DNA from 2 places in the Pseudomonas fjordensis genome. Region 1 is predicted to be linked to the other one. Evidence: riboswitches for the same ligand, from Rfam matches in the RefSeq annotation. Region 1 holds a riboswitch; the other holds the start of a gene.

The links. Region 1 has a riboswitch for cobalamin ahead of ACWHXD_RS12535 (CbtB domain-containing protein). Riboswitches for the same ligand answer to the same signal wherever they lie in the genome.
Region 2: another riboswitch for cobalamin. It lies ahead of ACWHXD_RS20510 (ABC transporter substrate-binding protein); the one in region 1 lies ahead of ACWHXD_RS12535 (CbtB domain-containing protein).

What each region holds. Positions count from the first base shown of each region.
Region 1 is NZ_OZ336860.1:2,772,792-2,778,673, forward strand. Features, by position in the region: gene cobM (precorrin-4 C(11)-methyltransferase) at 107-853, opposite strand; gene ACWHXD_RS12525 (cobalamin biosynthesis protein) at 924-1,316, opposite strand; gene ACWHXD_RS12530 (CbtA family protein) at 1,313-2,017, opposite strand; gene ACWHXD_RS12535 (CbtB domain-containing protein) at 2,029-2,217, opposite strand; cobalamin riboswitch at 2,314-2,526, opposite strand; cobalamin riboswitch at 2,569-2,768, shown strand; gene cobW (cobalamin biosynthesis protein CobW) at 2,862-3,923, shown strand; gene cobN (cobaltochelatase subunit CobN) at 3,926-5,882, shown strand, end outside.
Region 2 is NZ_OZ336860.1:4,504,480-4,510,361, forward strand. Features, by position in the region: gene ACWHXD_RS20500 (M4 family metallopeptidase) at 1-716, opposite strand, end outside; gene ACWHXD_RS20505 (DNA/RNA non-specific endonuclease) at 853-1,782, shown strand; cobalamin riboswitch at 1,904-2,096, shown strand; gene ACWHXD_RS20510 (ABC transporter substrate-binding protein) at 2,212-3,222, shown strand; gene ACWHXD_RS20515 (FecCD family ABC transporter permease) at 3,219-4,223, shown strand; gene ACWHXD_RS20520 (ABC transporter ATP-binding protein) at 4,220-4,984, shown strand; gene ACWHXD_RS20525 (GNAT family N-acetyltransferase) at 5,089-5,580, opposite strand; gene ACWHXD_RS20530 (alpha/beta hydrolase fold domain-containing protein) at 5,570-5,882, opposite strand, start outside.

The sequences.
Region 1 (5,882 bases):
TCAAGAGCGGCTCGCTTCGCATCGTGGTTACCGTTGATCGTTACAGAGTTATGCACCGACTGTCGGATCGTCACGGGAGCAAGCTCTCTAGCCAAACTGTGTTTCTTCAGGGCCGATAGAGGTGCGCATGCCCTGCGCGGTACAGCGACGACTCACTGAAACTGTCACTGGCCAACACCCGGCCCACCACGATCAATGCCGTACGCCGAAACCCCTTGGCCGCGACTTTCTCGGCAATGTCACTCAGCGTACCCACCACCCACTCCTGGTCCGGCCAGGTCGCCCTGTGCACCACGGCAATCGGGCAGTCCGCGCCATAGTGCGGCAGCAGTTCGGCGACGATCTTTTCCAAGTGATTGACCCCCAGATGAATCGCCATGGTGGTGCCATGCCGCGCCAGGCTGTCGAAGTCTTCACCGGGGGGCATGCTGGTTTTATCGGCGTAACGGGTCAGGATCACGCTCTGGGCGATGTCCGGCAGGGTCAGTTCGGTCTCCAGCAAGGCCGCGCACGCCGCGACAGCCGTCACTCCTGGAATGATCTGGAACGGGATGCCCAGCTCACGCAAATGGCGGATTTGTTCGCCAATCGCCCCATACAAGCTGGGGTCGCCGGAGTGCACCCGCGCCACATCCTGGCCTTGGGCATGGGCTGTCTTGATCAGCTCGATGATTTGCTCCAGGTGCAGTTCGGCGCTGTTGACCACCTGGAGCGCCTGGTGACCTTCCAGTACGGCGGCGGGCACCAGCGAGCCGGCGTAGATGATCACCGGGCAACTGCGAATCAGCCGCTGGCCCTTAACGGTGATCAATTCCGGGTCGCCGGGGCCGGCGCCGATAAAGTAGACGGTCATGGAGAAGTCCTGTTGAAAAACGGGCGAGCATGAAGATTGCTCATGATCGAAAGCGGCAATTATCGGGATTTTACCCTGCGCAGGCCAATGCAAGGGTGGCCTGTGCGCTTTTCTGGCGAGTGATCAGCAGGCGCGCGGGGCCATTGGACAGGTGCTCGGCCAGGGCCAGGGCGGCGCTTTCGGCCACGCCGTAACAGCCGGTGTGGGCAAAAGCCAGCGCAGAGCGATGGCTCAGCCGATGCTCATAGCCCACCAGTTGTTCGGCACTGAAACATTGCAAGGGCAGGTTCAACCGCTGGGCCAGGGCCAGCAGGCCAGGCTCATCGCGTTTGCGGTCAATGCTTGCCAGCGCAGTCACGCGTGAGCGCTCAATGCCGGCCTCGGCCAGGGCGCTGTCCAGCAACGCCAGCAGGCTGTGAACCTCACAGCCCCGCTGGCAGCCAAGCCCGACAACCAGAATCATGCCGAGTATTGGTCGTCGCGATTGCGGCGAAACAACCAGGCGCTGATCAGGCCCAGGGCCAACCAGAAGGCCACGTTGGTCAATTGCGAGGCGATCTTGAACTGCGCTTCGAGCGCCTCCGGAGCCAGCATCGAATGCACCTCAGGTTGCGGCGCGCCGATGAAGTGGGGCACGGCAAGGATCGCCAGCCCAAGGCCTTTCAATAGCCAATTGCGGCCGAATACGATCAGCGCCAGGCCGGCGGCGGTCGATGCTGCAGTGCCGATCCACCAGGTCTGGCGCAGCGTCAGGTCAGCGGCCGCGGTACCGGGCAGTTCCGGGGGCAGGCCCAGGGTGGGCGCCAGTACAAAGGTCGCGTAGCCGGCCAGGCCCCAGAGCAGGCCTTGGGCGGTGCGGGTCGGCGCGCGCAGCGTGTAGAGGCCGGCGAGCATCAGCGCAAAGCCTACTGCCACTACCAGGTTGCCGCCGGTGGTGGACAGCACGCGCTGCCAGCCATCTTCCGGCTCCCAGGCTTGGGCGTCGTGGGTGTGGGCTGCGGCACCAGCGGCGTGCTCATGCGCCACTTCGGCGGCTGGCGGGGCTTTTTCATAGCTTTCCGCCTGCAGAATCAGTGGTGCCACCCAGAAACTTTGCAGCAGGGTCAGCAGCAAGGCCGCCAAAAGCCCAGTGAACCCTGCGGTTTGCGCAATACGCTTGATCATGTCGGCAGCTCTCAATGGCACGGGAACGCGGCGCTGTGGCGGGTATCGTGGGCGGCGTTGTGCACCGCCTCGATATGCGAGAACCCGGCGAAATACACCAGGCACGCGCCCAGGATCGACGCGCCGATGGCGGCGGTCAGGCGTTGGCTGAGGGTGGCGGTGCTAGTGGCGGAGTGCGAAGTGCTGCTGATGATCGACATGGCGCGTCCCTTTCAGGTGTCAGGGTGAAACGAGCGCATGAAGACCCCACGCGCCAGGCACGCAGGGTTCGAACAGCGCCCGCCCACCGCGGGTTTGTTATCTGATTTTTTCGGGCCGGTCTCCGGGCTTGCGAGGGGCGGCTCTTGAAAGAGGCCTCCTGAAAGCGTCGCCTTCCCATGCAAACGCACAGTGGCCATGACGCTTCGCTCGCTTACCGTTGCGGGGGCAGCACCGGACTGGTCATAGGTCTATGACGCACCGGTTTCCCGTTTCACCCTGTGAAGGGCACCCGAAACAAGAGGTGTAGGAGAGCATGGGCCGGGGACGGTAGTCAAATGCTGCAAGCCCCTGTAGCCTTGCACCCTCGAGGTTCTTCGGCCCAGGCCGAAGCTAAGAAGGGAACGCGGTTCAAGCCGCGGCTGCCCCCGCAACTGTGAAGGGTTCAGTTGACTGCCACGCCACTGCCGATAGGGCGGGAAGGCGCAGTCAGCGTTGGTCGCAAGACCTGCACACCCCAAGCCAGGAGACCTGCCTCGCGACTGATTTTCCAATTCAACCGGGCGGGGTGATCCGGTGACGAAATCCGCTGCTGCGCGCCGCCGCAGGGCCTGTCGTCCCGTATGCCCGCCCCAAAGGGCATCCGATGAAAACACTGGCCAAACTTCCCGTCACCATCGTTACCGGCTTCCTCGGCTCGGGCAAAACCACGCTGTTGCGCCATATGCTCGACAACGCCCAGGGCCGTCGCATTGCGGTGATCGTCAACGAGTTCGGCGAGCTGGGCATTGACGGTGAAATCCTCAAGCAGTGTTCTATCGGTTGCACCGAAGAAGAAGCCAATGGCCGCGTCTACGAGCTGGCCAACGGTTGCCTGTGCTGCACCGTGCAGGAAGAGTTCTTCCCGGTGATGCGTGAACTGGTCGCCCGTCGCGGTGACCTGGACCATATCCTCATCGAAACCTCAGGCCTGGCGCTGCCCAAGCCATTGGTGCAAGCCTTCCAGTGGCCGGAAATCCGCAGCGCCTGCACCGTTGACGCGGTGATCACCGTGGTCGACAGCCCGGCCGTGGCTGCCGGCACCTTTGCCGCCTTCCCGGACCAGGTCGACGCCCAGCGCAAACTTGACCCCAACCTGGACCACGAATCGCCGTTGCACGAGCTGTTCGCCGACCAGTTGGCCAGCGCCGATCTGGTGATTCTCAACAAAACCGACCTGATCAGCGCCGAAGACCTGGCCCGTGTGCGCCTGGAAGTCGCCGAAGAACTGCCGCCCGCGGTGAAGATCATCGAAGCCAGCAGCGGTCGCCTGCCTCTGGACGTGCTGATCGGCCTGGGCGCCGGTTCCGAGGAGCATATCGACGGGCGTCACAGCCATCACGACCATCACCACGAAGGTGAAGACGACCACGATCACGATGCCTTCGATTCCATCTCCATCGACTTGCCCCAAGCCGACGAAGCGCTGTTGCTCGACGCTCTGACCCAGTTGGTGGTGCAGCACGGCATCCTGCGTGTGAAAGGGTTCGCCGCGATCCCCAACAAACCGATGCGTCTGCTGATCCAGGGCGTGGGCACGCGCTTTGACAAGCACTTCGACCGTGCCTGGGGCGCTGACGAAGCACGCACCACGCGCCTGGTGCTGATCGGCCAGGAACTGGACGCCGCCGGCCTTGAAGCGCAATTGCGCGCCGCCCTCAGCGTTTAACCATGCACCTGCTCAGGACCCAACCCGGTGGTTTCGTCGCGGACGACAATATTGCCGACCTTGGCCAGACCCCCGCTGAACTGGTGATCCTGTGCAGCGGCGATTCCAGCCTGGCGCTGCTCGCCGAAGCCGCCCAGCAATTGCCCGAGGACTACCCCAGCCTGCGCCTGGCCAACCCGATGCAGGTGCAGAACCATGCCTCGGTCGACCTGTACGTCGACGAGGTATTGCGCCACGCCAAGGTCATCCTGCTGTCATTGCACGGCGGCATCGGCTATTGGCGCTACGGTATCGAGCGCCTGGTGGAGTTGGCCGAGCGCGGCGTCACCCTGATCCTGGTGCCGGGTGACGACCGCCCGGACCCGGAACTCAGCGGCCTGAGCAGCGTTGCTGTCGAACACCGCGAGCGCCTGTGGCACTTCCTGCGCCAAGGTGGCCTGGGCAATGCCCTGGATTTTTACCACTGCCTGGCCAGTACCCACCTGGGCCGCGACTATGCCTGGGCCGAGCCGCAAGCGCTGCCACGCACGGCGATCTATCACCCGCACACCGCCAATGCCCGCCTCAATGACTGGCAGGCCGATTGGCACGCTGACTGGCCCGTGGCTGCGGTGCTGTTCTACCGCTCCCATTTACAGGCGGCCAATACCGGTTTTATCGATGTGTTCTGCCAGCGCTTACAAGCGGCGGGCCTCAACCCGTTGCCGATTGCGGTGGCCAGTTTGAAAGAGCCCGGCTGCCTCACGGTGGTCGAGGACCTGCTGGATGACGTGCAAGCCGCGGTGATTCTGAACACCACCGGCTTTGCCCAATCGAGCCCGGAAGCTCCGCATTTGCGCCCGTTTCGCCGCAATATCCCGGTGATCCAGGCGATCTGCGCCCAGGACAACCAACCCGGCTGGCAGGCCAGTGAACAGGGCCTGGGGCCCCGCGACCTGGCGATGCACATTGCCTTGCCGGAGCTGGACGGGCGAATCATCAGCCGGCCGATCAGTTTCAAGGACCTGGCCTGGCGCAGCGAGCGCAGCCAGTCGGACGTGGTGTGCTACCGCGCAGCGCCCGAGCGCATGGATTTTGTCGCAGAGCTGGCACGCCGCTGGGTCGAGTTGGCGCGGGTGCCCAATGCACAGAAACGGATTGCGTTGATCCTGGCCAACTACCCGACCCGCGACGGTCGCATCGGCAACGGCGTGGGCCTGGACACCCCGGCGGCGGCGCTGAATATCCTGCGCGCCTTGCAAACCGAAGGCTACCCGGTGGCGGAGGTGTTGCCCGACAGTGGCACCGCGCTGATCCATGAACTGCTCGGCGGCGTCACCAACGACCTCGACAGCCTAGACCTGCGCCCTTGCCATCAAAGCCTGGGCCTGGAGGAGTATCAGACGATGTTTGATCGCCTGCCGGCCTCCAATCGCCAGGCCGTGCTGGAACGGTGGGGCGCGCCACAAAACGATCCGATGTGCCGCGATGGCCGCATGATGATCGCTGGCCTGCGCCTGGGCCTGACCTTTGTCGGCATCCAGCCGGCCCGGGGTTACCAGGTGGATGCCAGCGCCGTGTACCACGACCCGGACCTGGTACCGCCCCATGGCTACCTGGCGTTCTATTTCTGGCTACGCCATACCTACGGCGCCCACGGCGTGATCCATGTGGGCAAGCACGGCAACCTGGAATGGCTGCCCGGCAAAGGCGTGGGCCTGTCGGAGCACTGCTGGCCGGATGCACTGCTGGGGCCGCTGCCGAATATCTACCCGTTTATCGTCAACGACCCGGGTGAGGGCGCCCAGGCCAAGCGGCGCACCCAGGCGGTGATCATCGACCACTTGATGCCGCCGCTGACCCGCGCCGAAACCTACGGCCCGCTGCGTGACCTTGAGTTGCTGGCCGACGAATATTACGAAGCGCAATTGCTCGACCCGCGCCGTGCCCTGGAGCTGCAAAAAGACATCCTCAAGCTGG
Region 2 (5,882 bases), 1.7 Mb from region 1:
TTCATCGAGCGCAGGGCGGTGCCTTTGATCTTTTTGGTAAACAGCCCCTTGCCGATCAACCAGTCGGCGTCCTCGGCCTTTTGCTTTAACGCGTACTGCTTGATCAACGAGCCGAAGACGTCCGACAACGACTCGTTCAGCGCGCCGGACTGGTTGAAGTACATGAGCTTGGCCTCATCCTCGGTCACGCCATGGGCCAACTCATGGCCGATGACATCGAGCGCCACCGTGAAGCGGTTGAACAACTGCTGGTCGCCATCGCCAAACACCATCTGGGTCGAATTCCAGAATGCATTGTTGTAGTCCTGGCCGAAGTGCACAGTGGCATCCAGGGCCATGCCCGCGTCGTCGATGGAATTGCGGTCGAACACTTGGTCGAAAAAGTCGAAGGTTGCGCCCAGGCCGTCATAGGCCTCATCCACCGCAGCATCGCCACTGGCGGGCTGCCCTTCGCCACGGATCAGTTTTCCGGGCAGGCTGTCGGTGTTGTTGGCGCTGTAGATCGAGCGCTGTTTTTCGCTGCCCGCCGCCAATGCCATCCGCGCGGGGCTTTTGGCGGGTTCGGCGACCATGCGCAACGAGCGGAACGTGCTGTCCTTGGCACGCGTGCGTAACGCGACCTCCCGTTGCGCTTTGTCGCCGTGGCGTGCGATCTGGTCGAGCATGTACGGCGGAATCAGGCAGAAAATCGGATTGCGTGGTTGGCGAACACACATGAGCTGGCTCCTTTTTGGCGTGTGATGAACGTCCGGGTAACGTTTTTCAGGATAGCCCTGGGATCGCCACCCGGGCCAAATTGTCATGAGTTTGTGTTGCAGTGGTGTTTATCCGAGGCCCATAAGGAACATGCCCATGCCCGCCCGCACAGTCAAAATCGACCTGTCGCACCGCCCCAGGCTCGCCGATCTGCGACCGTTGATCGCGCCCAGCCCCACCCTGCTGGAAGCCAGAGCCGCGACGTCGCGTGTCACAGCGGCCAAGGACCTCAAAAACCGCGTTGGCTACGTCGACGATTTCCTCAGTGACTTCGTGGTGCCATGGCCCACGGTTGGCGAGCCACTGGCGGGCGACGTGCAACCCAAGCGCCTGGACTACACGCATTTCTCCATCACCATGTCGCGCTCTCGACGACTGGCGCTGTACGTGGGGGTAAATATCGACGGCGCCAAGCATGTGGACATCGTGCGCAGCAACGACTCCTGGGCCTACGATGGCCGCCTGCCCACCGACGCGCAGGTCGGTGAAGACCTGTACGCCGGCAACGGCCTGGACCGCGGCCACCTGGTGCGCCGCCAGGACCCCAACTGGGGCGACGACGCGACCACGGCCAACCTCGACACCTTCCACTTCACCAACTGCTCGCCACAGATGAGCGGCTTCAATCAGAAGACCTGGCTGGAACTCGAGGACTATATCCTCGACAACACCCAGCGCTGGAAAGCCCGGGCCACGGTGTTCAGCGGCCCGGTGTTCAGCGACAACGACCGCGTGTATCGCGGGGTAAAAATCCCCCAGGCGTTCTGGAAAGTGGTGGCCTACCTCAGCGACGACGGCAAACCGTCCGCCAGCGCCTACATGATTGACCAGCGCCGCGAGCTGGACCAATTGGACCTGGTGTTCGGCCAGCTCAGGACCTACCAACGCAGTGTGATTGCGATCGAACAATTGACCGGCATTCGCTTCGGCCAACTGGCTGACTACGACGGCTTCAGCAACGAAGAGCGCGCTACCGGCACGCGCATCGAAGCCCTGATCCGCGGCCCCCAAGACATTCGACTCTAACCACTCCGCCTGTAGGAGCGAGCTTGCTCGCGAAGACCGTCAACGATAACGCAGGGGCGCCTGATGGCCCGCGGTGTTCTCAAGTTCTTCGCGAGCAAGCTCGCTCCTACAGGGCGTGATCGCTTACCATACCGGCGCCGGTTCCCACGTGGGACTAATAGGGAATTCGAAACGCCGCCCAGGCGTCAATCGAAACTGCCCCCGCAACTGTAGGTGCTGAGCCTGCCCCTGAATGCCACTGGACCTCGTCCGGGAAGGCGGGGGCGTGGCGATGACGCATCAGTCAGGAGACCTGCCGGCCCAGCAACATCACTAACCGGCGGGGTGTCCGGGAAGGACATCCTGGCCCTGCGCACCTGTAGCGTCCCAGGGCGTATTTCCGAGCCGTAACTCCCCAGCTGCACCCCTGGTTCACTCGGAGATCGCCCCATGCTGCCACGTGTTACCGCCCTGCTCGCAGGCTTGAGTGCCTGCGCCCTGGCCCACGCCACGCCAAGCCACTACCCGCTGATCGTGGAAAACTGCGGCAGCAGCCTGACCTTCCAGCAAGCACCCGCTCGCAGCGTGAGCATCGGCCAGGCCGCCACCGAGATGCTTTATGCCTTGGGCGTGGGCGATAAAGTGGTAGGCACCTCGCTGTGGTTCAACAACGTGTTGCCACAGTACAAAGCACAGAACGACCGCATCGAGCGCCTGGCCAACAACGAGCCAAGCTTTGAAGCTGTGATCGCCAAGCGCCCGCAACTGGTGGCCGCCGAACTGGAATGGGTGGTGGGCCCGCAAGGCGTGGTCGGCACCCGTGAGCAATTTCATGAGTTGAAAATCCCCACCTATGTGCTGCCCTCTGACTGCGAAGCCAAGGACAATCTGGTCGGCGCCGACGGCACGCGGTTGCAACCGTTTCGCATCGAGACGATTTACCAGAGCATCCACCAGCTTGCGCAGATTTTCGACGTGCAGGCGCGCGGCCAACAGTTGAACGATGAGCTCAAGGCGCGCCTGGCCACATCCATCGCCACCGCCCAGGGCAAAGGTTTGAAGCAGGCCAGCGCACTGGTGTGGTTCTCCAGCGCCGAGATGGCCAGCGACCCTTATGTGGCCGGCCATAAAGGCGTGCCGCAATTCATGCTGCAAACCCTGGGCCTGCACAACGTGGTGCAGTCCGATGAAGAATGGCCCGCCGTCGGCTGGGAAACCATCGCCAAGGCCAACCCCACCTTCCTGGTGATTGCACGCATGGACCGTCGCCGCTACCCCGCCGACGACCACGAGAAAAAACTCGCCTTCCTGCGCAGCGACCCCGTCACCCGCAACATGGACGCGGTGAAACACAACCGCATCATCATCCTCGACGCCCTGGCACTGCAGGCCAGCCTGCGCACGTTCGACGGCCTTGAACAACTCGCTACGGCCATCGACGGCTACGACCTGGGCCAATGATGCGCACCCTCATTGCCCTCGCCCTGCTGTTGCTCGCCCTGCTCGCCGGCGTGGCCATCGGCGAAACCGCCATCGAACCGCAGGTGGTGCTGCAGGTGCTCGCCAATAAGCTCTGGGCCGCAGGCTACGCGCTGGACCCGATCGATGAAGGCGTGGTGTGGAACTACCGCCTGACCCGCACCCTGGTGGCCGCAGCCTGCGGTGCCGGGCTGGCGACCTGCGGGGTGATCCTGCAATCGTTGCTGCGTAACCCGCTGGCAGACCCGTACCTGTTGGGCATCAGCGCTGGCGCCTCCACCGGGGCCGTGCTCGTCGTGCTGATCGGTGTGGGCGGTGGGCTGGTGTCGCTGTCGGCAGGGGCGTTTGTCGGCGCCATGGCCGCGTTTGCGCTGGTGATTCTGCTCGCCCGCGCCAGCGGATCGTCCAGCGGCACCGGGCAGATCATCCTCGCGGGCATCGCCGGTTCGCAATTGTTCAATGCCCTGACCGCGTTCCTCATCACCAAGTCGGCCAGTTCCGAACAAGCCCGCGGCATTATGTTCTGGCTGCTGGGTAACCTCAGCGGCGTGCGCTGGCCGTCGGTGTGGCTGGCGGTGCCGGTGGCGGCGCTAGGGCTGGCGGTGTGCTTGTGGCATCGCCGTGCATTGGATGCGTTCACCTTCGGCAGCGACTCGGCGGCCTCCCTGGGCATTCCGGTGCGCCGCGTGCAATTTGTGCTGGTGGCCTGCGCCGCGTTGGTCACGGCGGTGATGGTGTCTATCGTCGGCTCCATTGGTTTTGTCGGGCTGGTGATTCCCCACGCTGCGCGCCTGTTGCTCGGCACCGGGCATTCGCGGTTACTACCGGCCAGTGCCTTGGGCGGCGCGCTGTTTCTGATCGCCGCCGATGTGCTCTCACGCACCCTGATCAAGGGCCAAGTGATTCCCGTTGGGGTGGTCACGGCGCTGGTAGGCGCGCCGGTATTTGCGTTGATTTTGATTGGCCGGAGGAACGCCCGATGAGCGTGCTCAGTTGCAGCGGCCTGGGTTTCAAGGTGCGTGAGGCGCAGTTACTGCACGGTATCGACCTGGACGTGCAGGCGGGCGAGACCCTGGGCATCGTCGGGCCGAACGGCTCGGGCAAGTCCACCCTGCTCAAACTGCTCGCCGGTTTGCGCCCGCCGGCCAGCGGCGAAGTGCGCCTGGGTGGCAAGCGCCTCGGTGAGTTGTCGCGCCGCACCATCGCGCAACAGCTGGCGGTCGTGGAGCAACAGGCCGACACCGACGACGCCATCCGCGTGTTCGACGCCGTGGCCCTGGGCCGCACGCCATGGCTGTCGGCGTTGAGCCCGTGGTCGCGTGAAGACGACGCCATCGTGCATCAGGCGCTGCACGACGTAGACGCTACCCACCTGAGCCAACGCGCCTGGCGCAGCCTCTCTGGCGGCGAACGCCAACGCGTGCACATCGCCCGCGCCCTGGCGCAGCGCCCGCAGATTTTGTTGCTGGATGAGCCGACCAATCACCTGGATATCCAGCATCAACTGGCGATCCTCAAAGGCGTGCAAGGCTTGCCGGTGACCACTTTGATTGCGCTGCACGACCTGAACCAGGCACTGACCTGTGATCGCCTGGCCGTGCTGGATCGTGGGCGACTGGTGGCGCTGGGTACGCCACTGGAAGTGCTGACGCCACAGCGTTTGCAAGAAACGTTCGGAGTGCAGGGGCATTACCTGACGGACCCGTTCGACGGCGCAAAAATCCTGCGCCTGCGCTCCAACTGAAACTGAACCTGTAGGAGCGAGCTTGCTCGCGAAAAACCCACAGGCGCCGCGTTCATCCAGGAAATACGCGTTATCGTTGACGTTTTTCGCGAGCGAGCTCGCTCCTACAGAAGGCGGTGCATATGGGTGGTTTGCCAGAGCGGGTCTGCCTCGACATCCACCACCTCGAAGCCCTGCCGCCGCCAGAAATCAATCGCCCCGGGCAGAAACGGATGGGTGTGCAGGTAAACCACTTTCACATCCGCCTCCCGCGCCAGCGCCTCCAACGAGCGGTATAACTGGCCCGCCAGGCCCAAGCGACGGAACGCCGGGCGCACATACAGGCGCACCACTTCCACTGTCTTGCAGCCCCGGTAGTCCAACTGGGGAAAACGACTGTCATAAGGCCGATAGCCCACCGCAGCCACGATTTGGCCGTCGGCGCGGGCAATCAGAAACTGCCCGCCACCCTGAAGGTAAACGGCTTCGAACTGCGCCAGATCATGGGGCATTCCGGTTGCGCTGAGCGTTGGAAACAGCTCATCGCGAGCCTGCAAAGCGAAGCTCAGCACCTCGGGAATGTCAGCGGCTTTGGCCGCCTGAATGCTAACGCCCATTGCCAAGGATTCGACCTGTTATCCACTGGCGGCTGTACGCCAACACCCTGTCGGCCATCGCCACCGGAAAATGAATAAACCCATGAGCCGCCTCCGGCAGCAGGTGCGCCTCAACGCCCGCCCATCGCTCGGCGATCAGCAGGGTGTCATCCTTGAGCGGGTCCAACTCGCCCACAAACATCAGCGCAGGCGGCAACCCTTCAAAGTCCCCATACAAGGGCGACAACGGCGCTTGCTGGCGCGCTTCATCGGTGAGCCCCGGCGTCAGCAGGCGCAGCGCGTCGACCATGCCTGGCCCGTCC